One region of the Bradyrhizobium sp. CCBAU 25338 genome, then DNA from elsewhere that is predicted to be linked to it. Evidence: riboswitches for the same ligand, from Rfam matches in the RefSeq annotation. Region 1 holds a riboswitch; the other holds the start of a gene.
The links. Region 1 has a riboswitch for S-adenosylmethionine ahead of metX (homoserine O-acetyltransferase MetX). Riboswitches for the same ligand answer to the same signal wherever they lie in the genome.
Positions count from the first base shown of each region.

Region 1 (8,880 bases):
CCTGATCCTCGCGGTCGCGTGGAGCGGTTTCTGGTTCTACGCGGCGTCGCAGGCCGAAATCGCCGCAGACGCCTGGCGGGCGCAGGAGGCCAAGTCCGGCCGCATCTATGATTGCGCCAAGCGCTCGATCGCGGGCTTCCCGTTCCGCTTCGAGGTCCAGTGTTCCGGCGCCAGCGTCGCCCTGGTGTCGCAGAACGCGAGCAAGACGCCGTTCACGGCGAAGCTCGACAACATCCTGGTCGTCGCCCAGGTCTATGATCCCAAGCGCGTCATCGCCGAGTTCTCCGCGCCCGCGACGCTGACCGACGGCATCACGCAAAACACCTTCGTGGTGAACTGGAGCAAGGGCCGCGCCAGCGTGGCCGGCCTGCCGGCCGTGCCGGACCGCGCCTCCATCGTGTTCGACGATCCCAGCCTCAACCGTGTCGATGGCAGCATGCAGGTGCCGCTCGCGCGCGCCAAGCAGGTCGAGCTGCACGGCCGCCTCGCCGATGGATCGCCAGCCGATCATCCCGTGATCGAGACCGTGGTTCACATCGCGCAGGGCAGCATCCAGGGCGTTCATCCCCTGCTCGCCGAGCCGTTCGAGGCGGACACGCGCGCGAAGGTCACCGGCCTCTCCGACCTCACGCCGAAGCCCTGGCCGCAGCGCTTCCGCGAGATCCAGGCCGCCGGCGGCCATATCGAGATCGTGCAGTCGCGGATCCAGCAGGGCGAGATGATCGCGGTCGCGGCCGGCACGCTCGGCCTTTCGACCAACGGCCGGCTCGAGGGCGAATTGCAGATGACGGTGACCGGCCTCGAGCGCGTGATCCCGGCGCTCGGCATCGAGAAGATGCTGGAGGAGGGCGTGCCGCAGGCAACGCTCGACCGCGTCGCGCCCGGCGTGAAGTCGCAGGACCTCAACAATCTGTTCGGCGCGCTCGACCGCGCCGTGCCCGGGCTCGGCAAGGTCATCAAACAGAACGCCAATGCCGGCGTCGCCGCCGGCATCAATTCGATCGGCACCGAGAGCACGCTCGAAGGCAGAAAGGCGAGAAGCTTCCCGCTGAAATTCGTCGACGGCGCCGTCCTGCTCGGCCCGGTCAAGGTCGGCCAGATCCCGCCGCTGTATTAGTCTAGTTGACTGTCCGCTACGGCTTCTTCAGCGCCGCGTGCGGCCGGCCGAAATCGGGTGCGGCGGAATCCTGGCCGATCTCGACGATGCCGCGCCGGATCGCGCGGGTGCGGGTGAAGTGATCGAACAGCGCCTCGCCGTCGCCGCGCCGGATCGCGCGGGTGAGCTTGGCGAGATCCTCGGTGAAGGTGCCGAGCATCTCCAGCACGGCTTCCTTGTTGGCGAGAAAGACGTCGCGCCACATCGTCGGGTCGGACGCGGCGATACGGGTGAAATCGCGAAAACCGCCGGCGGAGAACTTGATCACCTCGGATTCCGTTACCTGCGCCAGCTCGTCCGCGGTGCCGACGATGGTGTAGGCGATCAGATGCGGCAGGTGGCTGGTGATCGCGAGCACGAGATCATGATGATCCGGCGTCATGATCTCGACCTTGGCGCCCATCGCCGCCCAGAATGCGCGCAGATGCTCCGTGGCCGCCGTCTCGGTGCCTTCCGGCGGCGTCAGGATGCACCAGCGGTTGATGAAGAGCTCGGCAAATCCCGAATCCGGGCCCGAATGCTCGGTGCCCGCGACTGGATGCGCCGGCACGAAATGAATGCCTTTCGGCAGATGCGGGGCCATGTCCCTGACCACCGCGCCCTTGACCGAGCCGACGTCGGAGATGATCGCGCCCGGCTTCAGATGCGCGGCGATCTCCTGCGCCACAGCTCCGCAGGCGCCGACGGGAATGCAGAGGATGACGAGATCGGCATCCTTCACCGCCTCCGCATTGCTCGCCACGACCCGATCGACGATGCCGAGCTCGGCGACCCGCGCGCGTGTCTTCTCCGAGCGCGCGGTGGTGACGATCTCGCCAGCCAGGCCCTGGAGCTTCGCAGCGCGCGCGATCGAGCCGCCGATCAGGCCGAAGCCGATCAGCGCGACGCGCTGGAAGTGCGGATCAGCATTCATTTGCCGCCCATGAAGTCGTGCAAGGCCTCGATCACGAGACGGTTGGCCTCCTCGGTGCCGATGGTCATGCGCAGCGCATGCGGAAGGCCGTAATTCTTCAGCGCGCGCAGCACGAGGCCCCGCTTGGTCAGGAAGGCGTCGGCGTCGTCAGCGGTCTTGCCCTTGTCGGTCGGGAAGTGGATCAGCACGAAATTGGCGACGCTCGGCGTCACCTTCAGTCCGAGCTTGCCGATCTCCTCTGTGAGCCGGTTGCGCCAGGTCTCGGTGAACTGCTTCGACATCGCCTGGTGCGCGGTATCCTCGATCGCGGCGACCGCGGCGTACATCGCCGGCGTCGACACGTTGAAGGGGCCACGGATGCGGTTGACGGCGTCAATGACGTGCTCGGGGCCGAACATCCAGCCGATGCGCAGCGCAGCCAAGCCGTGGATCTTGGAGAACGTGTGCGTCACCACCGTGTTCTCGGTGGTGGCGACGAGCTCGATTCCCATCTCGTAATCGTTGCGCGAGACGTAGTCGGAATAGGCGGCGTCGAGCACCAGCAGCACGTGCGAAGGCAGGCCGGCGCGCAGCCGCTTGACCTCGTCGAACGGCAGATAGGTGCCGGTCGGATTGTTGGGGTTGGCGAGCCAGACCAGTTTTGTCCGTGGCGTCACGGCCTTCAGGATGGCATCGACGTCGGCGGTGAGGTTGGTCTCCTGCGCAACGACGTTCTTGGCGCCGACCGCCATCGTCGCGATCGGGTAGACCAGGAAGCCGTGCGTGGTGGAGATCGCCTCGTCGCCGTGGCTGAGATAGGTGTGGGCGAGCAGGTTGAGGATCTCGTCCGAGCCGGCGCCGCAGATGATGCGGTTGGGATCGAGCCCGAAAGAACGGCCGATCGCCTCGCGCAGCACGCGCGAGGTGCCTTCCGGATAGTCCTCCAGATGATCCGCCACGCGCTTGAACGCCTCGATCGCCTTGGGCGAGGGCCCGAACGGCGTCTCGTTGGCCGAGAGCTTGAACACCTTGCGGCCCGGCTCCGGCACCGGGCTCTTGCCGGGGGTGTAGGGCGCAATATCGAGAATGCCGGGATTCGGCACGGGGCGGGACATCTTCAACTCCGAAATGGCGAGGCGCGCGATTTACGATTTCGCCCCGGTCGGGGGCACCGTATAGCGCGTTGCGTGGCTGCCGACGAGAGCCGTGGAGCGTACCGAGGCCCCCGCCTCGATCAGGGCAGCCCTGATCTTGTCGATGCTGGTCGCGCTGGTGACCGAGACCAGCAGCGCCGCGCCATCGAAGGCGGTATCGGGCACCGCCACGATCTCGGCGAGCGGCGACAGGGCGCGCGCGACCTCGGCGTTCCACCCGGAGACGCGCACGCTGAAGGTCTCGACCTCCGTCACCAGGGCGCTGTCGGGGACGCGCGAGACCGCGAACACCGGCATCGCCGCCGGATGATCGGCGCGTTCGACGAAGGGCATCCGCGCGATGATCTTCGGCGAGCCAGCTTCCTCCAGCGAGAGCCACCACGGCGTGCGGCTGGAGGTCGCCGAGACGAGCGCCAGATCGCCCTTGGATTTCGCCGCCGCTTCGACCGCGGCCTGCGCGCTGAAATGCGCGACGTAAGGCACCGTAAAGCCGAAATGGAAGCGCGCGGAGTCACGCATCGCCGGCTCGCTCACCGAGATGTCGGCATGCACGGAGAACGGCGCCTGCACATACGTGAACGTCGAGATGATGACCCGCCAGATGCTCTCGACCGTATCGAGCGGCAGGATGCCGCGATGGCGCTGCACGATCTCGCGCATCATGGAAGCCTCGCGCGCGGGCCGGAACGCAGAGCCGACCTCCTGGGTCTGCTTCACCTGGATCAGGCGGTCGATGATGTCGCCGCGCTGCATCAGCAGGCGATGCATGCTCTCGTCGATCGCGTCGATCTCCTTGCGCAATTCCTGGAGCGATGGTGGCGCGGGCGGACGTTGGGACATGTCTGGTGGTCGATCGTTGCGATGGGGAATGTCCTGATTAGGCAGTCGGGGCGGCGAAAGCAAAGAGAAATGACGGCCTTTTTGGCCGATGAGACGGAGACGAATTCGATCGATCCGGACCGCGACTTGACGAAAACCGCCCAAGACGGTAGCTTTTGCCTGTTCCGTGGTCATTTGAGCCGGCCGGCTTGCAGCCACGTTAAAAAACTCGCTAAACAGGCCGGGGACGCTTCCGATCCCGGCCGAACCTATCGTTCAGGCCGGGTTTTTCATGGCCTGATTCCAGCGGCGGTCTGACGGCAGTCGCAAACGAGGTCGATGATGGTTGGCGTCAAGTCCGTACCCAGTCCTGCGATCAGCGCCGACGAACGGTCGCACGAGGTGGATCACCCGAGCTCGCAGGTCGCCCATTTCGGCGCCGAACAGCCGCTGCGGCTCGATTGTGGCGTCGATCTCTCCCCGTTCCAAATCGCCTACCAGACCTATGGCGAGCTCAACGCCGATCGCTCCAACGCCGTTCTGATCTGCCATGCGCTGACTGGCGACCAGCATGTCGCCAATGTGCATCCCGTCACCGGCAAGCCTGGCTGGTGGGAGACGCTGGTCGGCCCCGGCCGGCCCATCGATCCCAAGCACTACTTCATCATCTGCTCCAACGTGATCGGCGGCTGCATGGGCTCGACCGGGCCGGCTTCGATCAATCCCGCCACCGGCAAGGTCTGGGGCCTGGATTTCCCCGTCATCACCATCCCCGACATGGTGCGCGCGCAGGCGATGCTGATCGACCGGCTCGGCATCGACACGCTGTTTGCCGTCGTTGGCGGCTCGATGGGCGGCATGCAGGTGCTGCAATGGACCTCGGCCTATCCCGCCCGCGTGTTCTCGGCGCTGGCGATTGCCTGCGCGACGCGGCACTCGGCGCAGAACATCGCCTTCCACGAACTCGGGCGCCAGGCCGTGATGGCCGACCCCGATTGGCACGGCGGCGGCTATGCCGATCACGGCATCCATCCGCATCGCGGGCTCGCGGTGGCGCGGATGGCGGCGCACATCACCTATCTCTCGGACGCGGCACTGCATCGCAAGTTCGGCCGGCGCATGCAGGACCGCGAGCTGCCGACCTTCTCGTTCGACGCGGATTTCCAGGTCGAAAGCTATCTGCGTTACCAGGGCTCGTCCTTCGTCGAGCGCTTCGACGCCAACTCCTATCTCTATCTGACGCGCGCGATGGACTATTTCGACATCGCGGCCGACCATGGCGGCGTGCTGGCGAAGGCGTTTGCGGGAATCCAGACCCGCTTCTGCGTGGTCTCCTTCACCAGCGACTGGCTGTTCCCGACCTCGGAATCGCGCGCGCTGGTGCACGCGCTGAACGCGTCGAGCGCGCGGGTGTCGTTCGCGGAGATTGAAACCGATCGCGGCCACGACGCCTTCCTGCTCGACGTGCCCGAATTCTTCGACATCTCCCGCGCCTTCCTGCAATCGGCAGGCAAGGCCCGCGGGCTCACCCTCAAGGACCGCTAGCCATGTCTGTCCAGGAAGTGCTGCCGCTGGGGGGGCTTTCGTCCGCACAGTCCGGTCAGTTTCGCGCCGATCATCTGCTGGTCGCCGAGATGGTCAAGCCGGGCTCGAAGGTGCTCGACGTCGGCTGCGGCGAGGGCGATCTGCTTCAGCTGCTCGAGACCCGCGGCATCGACGGGCGCGGCATCGAGCTGTCGCGCGAGGGCGTCAACCGCTGTGTCGCCAAGGGGCTCGCGGTCGTGCAGGGCGACGCCGACACCGACCTCGTCAACTATCCCGACGACGCCTTCGACTACGTGATCCTGTCGCAGACGCTGCAGGCGACGCGGCAGCCGCGCGTGGTGCTGGAGAATCTGTTGCGCATCGGCCGTCGGGCCATCGTCTCGTTCCCGAATTTCGGCTTCTGGAAGATGCGGCTGCAGCTCCTGATCGGCGGCCACATGCCGCGCACGGAGAACCTGCCGGCGACCTGGTACGACACCGCCAACATCCATTTCTGCACCATCAAGGATTTCGTCGAGCTCTGCGACGAGATCAACGTCAAGATGGAGCGCTCCGTCGCGCTCGATCTCTACGGCCGCCCAGTGCCGCTGAACCTGCCCTGGTGGGTGTGGAACATGTTCGGCGAACAGGCGGTGTTCCTGCTGAGCAGGGGCGGGGGGAAATAGCATCTCTCCGTCATTCCGGGGCGCGCAAAGCGCGAGCCCGGAATCCATCGTGCCACAGCGTTTGCGGCCCGATGGATTCCGGGCCTGCGCCTCTGGCGCATCCCGGAATGACGGCTAGTGTGGAGCCAGCGACCTTGGATCGCGCACCGGCCAGCGTCCGGCTTCCACCAGCGTGACGAACCGCTCCACCGCCTCGTTGAACAGCGCGGGCTCCTCGAGATTGAGCACGTGGCCCGACTTCGGAAACATCGCGAGGCCCGCCGCGGGCAGATGCTTCTTCAGGAACAGGCTGGGCCCGACGCAGGGATCGTCCTCGTCGCCGCAGATGATCAGCGCGGGCGTTGCCACCTTCGCGATCGCGTCCGTCATCGTGTAGATCGAGGGACGTCCGCCCTGGAATCCGCGCATCGTGCGCGCCGAACCCTTGGCATCGTGCCGTGCCAGCGCGGCATAGAAATCGGCGTGGCCGCGTGGGTCCTTCACCAGGAAGGGAATCCGGCTCGGCGCCTCGCGGGTGATCTTTGCCACTTCGACAGAGCCTGATATCTCGAACTGCTCGGCATTGGCGCGGCATTGCTGGCGCCAATTGTCGAGGTTCTCGATCTCCGAGCCGGAGCCGACGCCGGCGAGCGTCATCGACAACGCGCGCTGCGGGGCGTTGAGCCCGATCTGGAGCGACGAATAGGCGCCCATCGACAGGCCGACGAGATGCGCGCGCTCGATTCCGAGATGGTCGAGCACCGCGAGCGCATCGGTGTAGAAATGCGTGTAGGTGTAGACTTCACCTTCGGGTACGTCCGAAGGCGTGTAGCCGCGCGCCGAATAGGCGATGCAGCGATGGCCGCGTGAGAAGTAGCGCATCTGCGGCTCCCAATTGGTGTAGTCGGCCGCGAACTCGTGCAGGAAAAGTATCGGCGTTCCCTGACCCGCCTCTTCGAAATAGATGCGGACGTCGTCCCTTGTCGTGGCGTGGGGCATTAACTCTTTCCCTCTGTCAAGCCGTCTTTGCAGGATCGCAGTTAACGCTGTTGTCCGCAATGCGGCAGCATCGAACCAGCACCGATACAAAATCATCGCAGCTATTCGCCGGCGCGGTGTCTTTTTCTCGCCACATCGGGCGGCTTAACGGCCTGACCTATGTCGGCCACGTCACCGGCCGATCGGAAAGTAGGGGTGTAACGAAGGATGAAGAATGGTTGAGTTGTTTGCGTTCCGCCTGTCGCGTTGTGTTGTCGCGCTGGCGTTTTTCTTTGCGGCGGTCGCCGCGTTCGTTTCTCCGGCCTCGGCACGGCCGCATCATCGTCATAGCGCAGAGCGGCATGCTTACGTGCATCACGCCAGGCATCATCACCACCGTCATTATCGGCACCATGCCCGCAGCTCGCGCTTCGAGCGTAGCGCGGCGCAGCTGCAGGCGAGCAGGTTCGGCAACACCCAGGCGAGCTATGATCCGAATGCCAACGCCGGCGGTGCGGGCATGAGCGGTGGCTTCAGTGGCGGATCGAACCTCGTGTCCGAGGCGCGCCGCTATCTCGGCGGCAATCCGACCGGGCGTGGCAGCCTGTGGTGCGCGCGCTTCATGAACATGGTGCTGCAGCACACCGGCCATCAGGGCACCGGATCCGACATGGCGAGCTCGTTCGCGCGTTACGGCACGCGTGTGTCCGGCCCGCAGGTCGGAGCCATCGCGGTGATGTCGCGCGGCCGCCGCGGCGGCCATGTCGGCATCATCACCGGCATCGATGCGCAGGGCAATCCGATCATGATCTCCGGCAACAGCGGCAACCGCGTCCGCGAAGCGCCGGTCTCGCGCGGCCGGATCTATGCGTATGTGATGCCGAATTGAGGGAGCACTCGTAGGGTGGGCAAAGGCGCGCATGCGCCGTGCCCACCAACGGAGGGCCAGCATTCGAGAACGAGGTGGTGGGCACGCTTCGCTTTGCCCGCCCTACAGCAGCTTAGATGAGTTTCGGCTCTTCCACGGCAACCGCATCGCCCACGCCGATCTCGCCACCTTCGATCACCTCGGCATAGATGCCGCAATCCATGTGGCCGAGATGGCGCGAGAGCGTGGGCGGAATTTCGAGATCGCGCTTGGCGGTTTCAGGATCGACATTGGTGGCGGGGCAGCGGACGATGCGCTTGATCACCTTCAGCCGGGCCGGCCCGACCGCAAGTGTCTGGCCGACCAGCTCGAGCTCCGACCAGGCCGGCCAGCCCTTGACGTAGAGATTGGCGCGGAAGCGCAGGGGGTGCACGGCGGCGCCGCCGAGCATGGTCTCGATCGCGCGGACGCTGCCGAGATTGATGATGGAGACGACCTTGCGGGCGACATCGGAGAAGCTGTGGTCGCGGCCGGACAGAACCTTGGGCGGGCCCTTCAACTCCGGCTGAAAGTTCTCGCTGAAATAGGCCTCAATGGCGGCGCGCCCGGCGGCGGTCTCGAGATCGCCGCTGGCGACGATTTGGCCGTCCTTGCGGATGGTCAACAGATTGGTGGCGTCGTCGAACCGGCTGTCGAGCTCGGCCAGCCGCTCATTGCGCGCGAGCATCAGAAACTGGATCTTCGGCTTCCACTCGGGCGCATCAGGGTCGAACCCGCTCGGACCGTTCTCGATGGCGTAGCGGCGGTCGGCTGGCAGGGTCTGG
Region 1 covers NZ_LFKY01000042.1:359,363-368,242, forward strand. The annotation lists gene ACM42_RS31460 (DUF2125 domain-containing protein) at 1-1,117, shown strand, start outside; gene ACM42_RS31465 (prephenate/arogenate dehydrogenase family protein) at 1,134-2,069, opposite strand; gene hisC (histidinol-phosphate transaminase) at 2,066-3,163, opposite strand; gene ACM42_RS31475 (chorismate mutase) at 3,194-4,042, opposite strand; SAM riboswitch at 4,199-4,278, shown strand; gene metX (homoserine O-acetyltransferase MetX) at 4,364-5,566, shown strand; gene metW (methionine biosynthesis protein MetW) at 5,569-6,231, shown strand; gene ACM42_RS31490 (alpha/beta fold hydrolase) at 6,346-7,209, opposite strand; gene ACM42_RS31495 (NlpC/P60 family protein) at 7,424-8,077, shown strand; gene ACM42_RS31500 (MOSC domain-containing protein) at 8,190-8,880, opposite strand, start outside.

Region 2 (8,880 bases), on a different contig from region 1:
CGCGCCGCCGCGCCGGCCATCACGCTGCCCGCCATCGGCGAGCGCGAGCTCCGGCTCGATCTGTTCCGCGGGCTCGCGCTGTGGCTGATCTTCATCGACCACCTGCCGCCGAGTCTGTTGACCTGGTTCACGATCCGCAATTACGGCTTCAGCGACGCTACGGAGATCTTCATCTTCATCTCCGGCTACACCGCCGCCTTCGTCTACGGCCGGGCGATGCTGGAGAGCGGCGTCGTCATCGCCACCGCGCGCATCCTGCGCCGGGTCTGGCAAATCTACGTCGCCCACGTCTTCCTGTTCACGATCTTCCTTGCCGAAATCTCCTACGTGGCGACCAGGTTCGAGAACCCGCTCTACACCGAAGAGATGGGTATCATGGACTTCCTCAAGCAGCCGGACGTCACCATCGTGCAGGCGCTGCTCTTGCGCTTTCGTCCCGTCAACATGGACGTGCTGCCGCTCTACATCGTGCTGATGCTGGCGCTGCCCCTGATCCTGTGGTCGATGAAATGGCGCCCCGACGTCACCCTCGGCCTTTCGGTCGTGCTCTACGCGGTCACCTGGGAGTACGATCTTTATCTATCGGCCTATCCGAACGGCTTCTGGGCCTTCAATCCCTTTGCCTGGCAATTGTTGTTCGTGTTTGGAGCATGGTGTGCGCTCGGAGGTGCGCGCCGCATGTCGCGTATTCTGTCGTCACGCGTCACGATGTGGCTGGCGATCGCCTATCTCGTCGCGTCGTTCTACGTGACGCTGACCTGGTATGTGCCGCAGCTCTCCCAGTTCATGCCGAAGCTGATCGAGCAATGGATGTATCCGATCAACAAGACCGATCTCGACGTGCTGCGCTTCACGCATTTCCTGGCGCTGGCCGCGCTCACGGTGCGCTTCCTGCCGCGGGACTGGCCGGGCCTGAAGTCGCCCTGGCTGCGGCCGCTGATCCTGTGCGGCCAGCATTCCCTCGAGATCTTCTGTCTCGGCGTCTTCCTTGCTTTCGCCGGCCACTTCATCCTGGCCGAAGTCTCCGGCGGCGCAGCCATGCATGCCTTGATTAGTCTCTCCGGAGTGCTGATCATGTGGGGGGTGGCCTGGGTCATTTCGTGGTACAAGCGCGTGGCTGACAAGAGCGGTGCGAAGACCAAAAACGCCGTCGGCAACGCCGATCTGGCGGGAGGGGGCTGATGAAGGCGAAGGTTCTCCTGAGCCTGATCCTGCTATGCGTCGCCGCGCCTGTGGCGCGTGCGGGCGATCCTGCGCCCACGGCTCCCCCTGCGCCCGCTTCCTGCGAATTGCCGGCCTATCTGCTGACCAGCGAAAGCGCGTTGCCCAAGGTCGCCGCCGCCGTCAAGGCCGGCAAGCCGCTCGAGATCCTGGTCATCGGCAGCCGCTCGACGACCATTCCATCTTCGGAGAACAGCTCGTACCCGGCGCGCATGGAGGCGATCCTCAAGGAGAAGCTGCCGCCGCCGGAGGTGGTACATGTCTCCGTAGAAATACAGAGCAAGAAAACGGCAGAGGAGACCGCCTCCACTTTCGTTAAGCTGATGGAAGCAAAAACGCCTACGTTGGTCATCTGGCAGACCGGGACCGTGGACGCTATCCGAGCGAGCGATCCCGACGAGTTTCGCAGTGCCGTCACCGAAGGGGTTGCTGCATTGCAAAATGCGGGGGCTGACGTCGTCTTGATGAATCTGCAGTATAGTCCACGCACTGAAACCATGATCTCGGCGCAGCCTTTTCTCGACAATATGCGGGTGGTGGCGCAGGAGCACGGTATCCCGCTGTTCGATCGTTTCGCGATCATGCGGCAGTGGAATGATCAGGGTCAGTTCGACCTGTTCAGCCCGTCCCGCGGGCCCGAGCTGGCGAAACAGGTCCATGATTGCCTTGGCCGGGCGTTGGCACAGTTCGTGATCGACGCAGCCCGTCTCGAGCCGGCCCAGCAGCAAAATTGAGGTCTAGCGTTAATGAGTTCTCTCTGCCCTTTTTGCCTGACGACATGGCTGGCCGCGCCTGCAGCCGCGGCGCTGTTGTTGCTGACGCCGGCCCCGCAATCGCATGCCCAGACGGCAGCCGCACAGGCGACACCCGCCCCCGCGCAGTCGGCTGATCCCGCTTCCGCTTCGCCCTCCCAGACCACCGTCGCTGCGACGTCGCCCGAGCAGCGCGGCATCACGGCGCGCGCCATCGACAAGGTGAAGCAGGCCGCCAAATCCGCCAGCGACATCTTCAACCGTGTGCCCTGCCAGCCGCCGAAGGACGGTTCGAAGGCGATGGGCTCGCTGCCGCACGTTGCTGGCAAGCTCGTCGCCGGCCTGCCCGTCGTCATCGTCGCGTTCGGCTCGTCGTCGACTCAGGGATTCGGCGCGAGCTCGCCGGAGTTCAATTACCCCAATCGTCTCGCCGCGCAGCTGCGCCGGCACTATCCGACCGCCGACATCAGCGTCATCAATGCCGGCGTCGGCGGCGAGGACGCCCCCGAGATGATGAAGCGCCTCCAGACGCAGGTGATCGACATGCATCCGGATCTCGTGATCTGGCAGGTCGGCACCAACGCCGTGCTGCGCAATCTCGATCCCGGCGAAACCGCCAAGATGGTGGAGGACGGCATCAGCCGCATCCAGGCCGCGGGCGGCGCCGACATCGTGCTGGTGGATCCGCAATATTCGCCGGCCGTCAACCAGCGCGCCGAGAGCGCCGGCAAGATGGTGAAGCTGCTCAACAAGGTCGCCGAGCTCCGTCACGTCGGAATCTTCCCGCGCTTCGAGGTGATGCGCGACTGGCATGAGAAGCAGGCCATTCCGGTCGAGGGCTTCGTGATCGCCGATGGCCTGCACATGAACGATTGGGGCTATGCCTGCTTCGCTCAGCTGTTGGGTGACGACATCATCCGTTCCGTCGGCCAGATCAAGCTCGGGGTGAACGTGCCCGCGGACGTGCGGACGTACCGGCCGATGTAGGTCTCGCTTACCCTCCCCTGGAGGGGGAGGGTCGCTAGGCATGCAGCGAAGCGGAATGCGTAGCGGGGTGGGGTGACGGTCTCTCCCCGTCCAACGATGCCCGAGTGGAGAGATCACCCCACCCCGCTCGCGCTTCGCGCGATCGACCCTCCCCCTCCAGGGGAGGGTGAGAAGCTCACGCCTTCTCCAGCGCCGCTGTCAGATCCTCGATCAGGTCGTCGGCATGTTCGAGCCCCGCGGAGAAGCGAATGAACCCCTCGCTGATTCCGAGCGCGGCACGGTCCTCCGGCTTCAGGCGCTGATGGGTCGTCGTCGCCGGATGCGTGACGAGGCTCTTGGCGTCGCCGAGATTGTTCGAGATCTTCGCAAGCTTCAACTCGTTGAGCACGCGGAACGCCGCCTGCTTGCCGCCCTTGACCTCGAAGCCGACCAGGGTCGAGCCGCCGCGCATCTGCTTCTTCACCAAAGCTGCCTGCGGATGATCGGCGCGGCCGGGATAGACCAGCCGCGAGATCTTCGGATGGCTCGCCAGCACCTCGGCGATGCGCGCTGCGGTATCGGTCTGCGCGCGCACGCGCACGGCCAGCGTCTCCAGGCCCTTGAGCAGGACCCAGGCATTGAACGGCGAGATCGAGGGGCCGGTCTGGCGCATGAAATTGTGGATGTGCTCGGCGATGAAGGCTTCCGACGACAGGATGATGCCGCCGAGGCACCGGCCCTGGCCGTCGATATGCTTGGTCGCGGAATAGACGACGACGTCGGCCCCTAGCGCGAGCGGGCTCTGCCAGATCGGCGTGGCGAACACGTTGTCGACCACGAGCCGCGCGCCCCCCTTGTGCGCGATCTCGGCGATCCCGGGGATGTCGAGCACGTCGAGGGTCGGGTTGGTCGGGCTCTCCAGGAAGAACGTTTTCGTGTTGGGCTTCAGCGCGCGCTGCCATTGGTGGAGATCGAGCCCGTCGACCAGCGTGGTCTCGATGCCGTAGCGCGGCAACAAGTCCTGGATGACGTAAAGGCACGAGCCGAACAGGGCGCGCGAAGCCACGACGTGATCGCCCGCCTTGAGCGGTGCGAGGATCGCGGTCGTCACCGCGGCCATGCCGGTCGCGGCCGAGCGGGCGGCTTCGGCGCCTTCGAGCTCGATCATGCGGCGCTCGAACATCGCGATGGTGGGGTTGGAGTAGCGCGAATAGATGAAGCCGGGATCCTCGCCCTTGAACCGCGCCTCGCACTCCTCGGCGCTGTTGTAGACGTAGCCTTGGGTGAGGAACAGCGCCTCCGACGTCTCGCCAAACTGCGAGCGCAGGGTCCCGGAATGGACCAGGCGGGTTTCGGGACGGTAGTTGGCAGGCGACTTCGACATAGGACCCTCCGACATGACCATTCGATGCGCAAACGGTCACAAAAAAACCGGCCTGGATATCTCCACTGGCCGGGATCACAGAGGTCCCCGGCCTGTTTAGCGACTTATTTAACGTGGCTGCAAGCCGGCCGGCTCAAATCACCACGGGATAAGTGATGCTCATATTCCGCAATGCCCTTTCCGTCAAGGCGTCCATCGGCTAGCCGTAAAAGGCTGTTTTTCCCGTATGTCGGGACGCAAGAGAGCCCTGATGAGGACCCCCGGTTGACGTTCACGGTCGCCGCCGACGCCAATGGTATCCTGCCCGACCGCATGATCGCGGCGATGGCGGAAGCGGGGCTCATCCTGCCCGAATACGACTTCGTCGAAAGCCAGATCCAGCCGGCGAGCCTCGATCTGCGCCTTGGCGACATTGCCTATCGCGTCCGCGCCAGCTTCCTGCCCGGTCCCGGCGCCACGGTCGCCGAACGCATTGACGAATTGAAGCTGCACGAGTTCAGCCTCGCCGACGGCGCGGTGCTGGAGACCAACTGCGTCTACATCGTGCCGCTGCTGGAAAGCCTGGCGCTACCGCCGGAAATCGTCGCGGCAGCCAACCCCAAGAGCTCGACCGGCCGGCTCGACGTCTTCACCCGCGTGATCGCCGACGGCACGCGCCGCTTCGACATGATCGGCGCCGGCTATCATGGCCCGCTTTATGCCGAGATCAGCCCGAAGACCTTTCCGGTGCTGGTGCGCGAGGGCTCGCGCCTGTCGCAGGTGCGTTTCCGCACCGGTGATGCCATCCTCAATGCCGACGAGCTCGAGGCGCTGCACGCCGCCGAGCGCCTCGTCGACATCGACGATGCCGACCTCTCCGGCGGCGTCGCCGTCTCTGTCGATCTCTCCGGCGAGAAGGCGAGTGGCTTCGTCGGCTATCGCGCCAAGCGCCACACCGGTGTCGTCGACGTCGATCGCCGCTCCGGCTACGCGGTCGAAGACTTCTGGGAGCCGATCTCGGCCCGCCCCGACGGCAGCCTCATCCTCGATCCCGGCGAGTTCTACATCCTCGCCTCCAAGGAAGCCGTGCAGGTGCCGCCCGACTACGCCGCGGAGATGGTGCCGTTCGATCCTTTGGTGGGCGAGTTCCGCGTGCACTATGCCGGATTTTTCGATCCCGGCTTCGGCTATGCCGGCGCCGGCGGGCAGGGCTCGCGCGCCGTGCTTGAGGTGCGCTCGCGCGAGGTGCCGTTCATCCTCGAGCACGGCCAGATCGTCGGCCGCCTCGTCTATGAAAAGATGCTCGCCCGCCCCGACGCCATGTACGGGCAGCGCATCGGCTCGAACTACCAGGCGCAGGGCCTGAAGCTGAGCAAGCATTTTCGGGTGTAAGTGTCAGCAAGCGCTGCGCGTGAACCATGGCTCAAAGCGGCGGCTTCGGCCGTGGCGGCTTCGGACCAAAGGCGCGTGCCGTATCGCGCTGCGGACGGTTCACCTTGGATAGTGCGAGCTGTCGCGCATACTCCTTGTCGCCGGCGTCCTTGTATTGCGGACTGGTCAGTGCCGCCATCAACGCCACCACGTCGTCGATCTCGGGCTCCGTCAGCGCCAGCGGCTGGATGTCCTCATCGAGCCACGCGTCAGCGACGCCGTCGCCCTTGTTGTAGTGATCCATGACGTCCCACAGTGTTTCCATCGATCCGTCGTGAAAGTAGGGCGCGGTCACCAGGATATTTCGCAGGCCGGGCGTCTTGAAGGACGCAATGTCGCCCGGCCGCTTGGTGATCAGGAAACGCCCCAGAACCGACATTTCGTTCGCGATCGCCGCGTTGTCGACATCCAGCGCACGTCCCTGCGCCAGCTCGCGCTCGGCCTGCTCCGCCAGCGCACCGACGCGATGCCGAAGGATGCCGATGCCGATGTTGTGAAAATCGTGATCGGTGAAGACAGTTGGATCGCGCTCTCTATCCGTCAGCGCATGGCAAAGATTGCAACGCGCCTTGTTGTTGAACAATTCCCAACCACGTTTGGCCGAATCGCTGATCGCATTCGCATCTCCAGCGATGAAATGATCGAAGGGCGAATCGAAGGACGCGAGCGTCCGTTCATAGGTTGCAATGGCGCGCAACATGTCCTGTTCGTTGACGCCGCGGCCGAAGGCCTGCATGAACTGGGCCTGATAGTCCTTGTCGCCGGCGATCCTGGATACGGCATCGCCGATGCTGGCCGAGCCCATCTCGAGAGCGTTGGTGATCGGCAGCGCCGCCTGCTGCTCAAGCGTGTCGACGCGACCGTCCCAGAACTGCGACTTGTTGTAGAGCGCATTCAGCACGGTCGGGGCGTTGCGTTGGCCGGCGCGCCCATGGATGCCGATCGACACTGGCCTGCCGTCGGTGAAGGCGCGTGCCGGATCGTGGCACGTGGCACAGGCGATGGTGCCGTCGCCCGAGAGCTGGGCGTCGAAGAACAGCTTCTGTCCCAACGCAACCGTCGCAGGTGCAAGCGGTGTTGCCGGCGGGATCACTGACGCTGTCAGCGCCGCGGGAAAACCGACCTGATCCCGCGAGCGCGGCTCGGCGAGTGGCCCTTGCCCAGGCAGCGGCGGCGGTTGCCCCGGCGCCAGCGCTGGCGGTGGACCGACTGCGCTGTCTTCGTCCGCCGCCGATACGGGAAGCAACGGCAAGATCTGCGACAGGAGCAGGAGAACAGCCAGCGATATTGCGCGCATCCGATAGCCTTTGTTCTCGGGATAAGTAAGAAAGCTAACACGAAAGGTCCTGAACGTCATGCTGAGCGAATTGATGAAAGCGTATCGAGATCGCTCCAAGCCGTAGACGAGCGAAGCGATATCCGGGATGATCTGAGGAAGGATCCGGATATGGCGTCGCTCATCCGGCTACTTTTCTGGATCGCCGGTCTGGTCGGGCATGACGGCCGCGCGCGTGGCTCGGTTGCGTCGCCTCTCGCGCAATGACACAGTCCGTTACAACAAATCCATCGGGAGCAAGCATGAGGAGCGAAACAGAAGCCGCGCAGGAAGCGCAATGGAGACGCTGGCGGGCGGTCGCCGACCTCTATCATGCTTATTTCACCGGCCTGATCCTCACCGTGGTGACTCGGCGCGGGACAGCGGATGCCTCGGAATTCGTCTTCCGCGTGTTCCGCCGTCAGCAGCGGGAGCGCTTCCTTCCCGGCTTGCAAAAGCTCGGCCTCAGCCATCTGCCGCCGGCGGTGGCGGCTGCCCAGTATCATTATCTCTCCAACTGGATCGGCGGCGTGCATGTCGAATACATGTATGAGAGCGACCGCAAAGCCTGGATCCGCTATCCGCCGCCGCGCTGGATCTGGAGGGGCACCGCGATCTGCGGCGTTCCGGGCGAGGTCTCCAGCGCGATGCTGCGCGGCTGGCACGCCAACAACGGCGTTGCGCTTGGCGATCTCAGGCTCGGCTTCGTCTGCACCAAGCAGAGCGTCGATGGCCAGGATGGGCTCGAAGGCTACTATCATCAGTACGACCATCCGCTCGAGCCGGACCAGCGCCTGGTGTTCGCCCGTCATCTGGAAGCTCCATTGTTCGATGCGACGACCGCGCCGGCGCTGCCGGTCGCGAACTGGCCGAAGCCGCGTTTGGAAAAGGCCTATCGTAACTACGCCATGGAATATGTCCGCACCGCCGCGCCCGTGATGGTGCAGCTGTTCGGTCCGGAGGATGCCGGCTATCTCCTGCATCTCACCGGCAAGCTGATCGGCATGCAATATTTCGACGAGGTTGCCCCGGCGCTGGCGATGACCCGCGGCGGCGCGAGAGAGTTCGCATCGTTCCTGAGCGCGTTGTTTGCCGCGCAGGATGATGCGGCCGAGACCACGCAATCAGAAGGCGCGTTCGAAATACACCAGCAGAGTTGGAAGCTGATGGACGACGTCGCCGACCATCACCCCGCTTGTGCGCAGGTGCTGGCGGGATTGTTCGAGGGGCTCGCCGCGGGGTGCGGACGGCACATCGGCGTGCAGATGCGCTCTGCAGTCGCCGGCCGTCCGCCACTGGTCTGGACGATCGGGTAAGTTCGCCGATGGGGAGCGCTGCCGCAGGGCACGCCTGCACCCGGCGCAGGAGGAATCGGCGCGCACCGTGCTAACAAGTCCCCGCCGCGCCCTGCGCGCGAATAGATTGATTGGCACACCTTTTCATTGCTGCGCCGCAAAAGGCGCCCCTGCCCGGGAGAGGACATGTCGGACATCGCCGAGATCCCGGTCGATGAGCAAGAGCGCCCGTTGCCGCCGCCGCGGCGCCCCGTCAAGAGCGCGCTGACCGACGGGCCAATTCTGCGCACGCTGCTCTCCCTCGCGTGGCCGAACGTGATCGGCTTGTCGGCCGGCATCTGCGTGGTGATCGCGGAGACCTCTTATGTCGGCCGGCTCGGTGTCGAGGCGCTTGCGGCGATGGCGCTGGTGTTTCCGACCGTGATCCTGACCATGACGATGTCGGGCGGCGCCATGGGCGGTGCGGTGGCCTCGGCCATCGCGCGTGCGCTCGGCGCCGGTGATCGCGAGCGCGCCGGAACGCTCGCCGTGCATGCG
Region 2 covers NZ_LFKY01000003.1:476,508-485,387, reverse strand. The annotation lists gene ACM42_RS07555 (OpgC domain-containing protein) at 1-1,182, shown strand, start outside; gene ACM42_RS07550 (SGNH/GDSL hydrolase family protein) at 1,182-1,955, shown strand; gene ACM42_RS07545 (SGNH/GDSL hydrolase family protein) at 1,968-2,960, shown strand; gene ACM42_RS07540 (O-succinylhomoserine sulfhydrylase) at 3,136-4,323, opposite strand; SAM riboswitch at 4,399-4,478, opposite strand; gene ACM42_RS07535 (2'-deoxycytidine 5'-triphosphate deaminase) at 4,588-5,694, shown strand; gene ACM42_RS07530 (cytochrome-c peroxidase) at 5,726-7,030, opposite strand; gene ACM42_RS07525 (hypothetical protein) at 7,312-8,364, shown strand; gene ACM42_RS07520 (MATE family efflux transporter) at 8,530-8,880, shown strand, end outside.
Region 2: it holds a riboswitch for S-adenosylmethionine, as region 1 does, so the genes downstream of both, ACM42_RS07540 (O-succinylhomoserine sulfhydrylase) here and metX (homoserine O-acetyltransferase MetX) in region 1, are expected to answer to the same signal.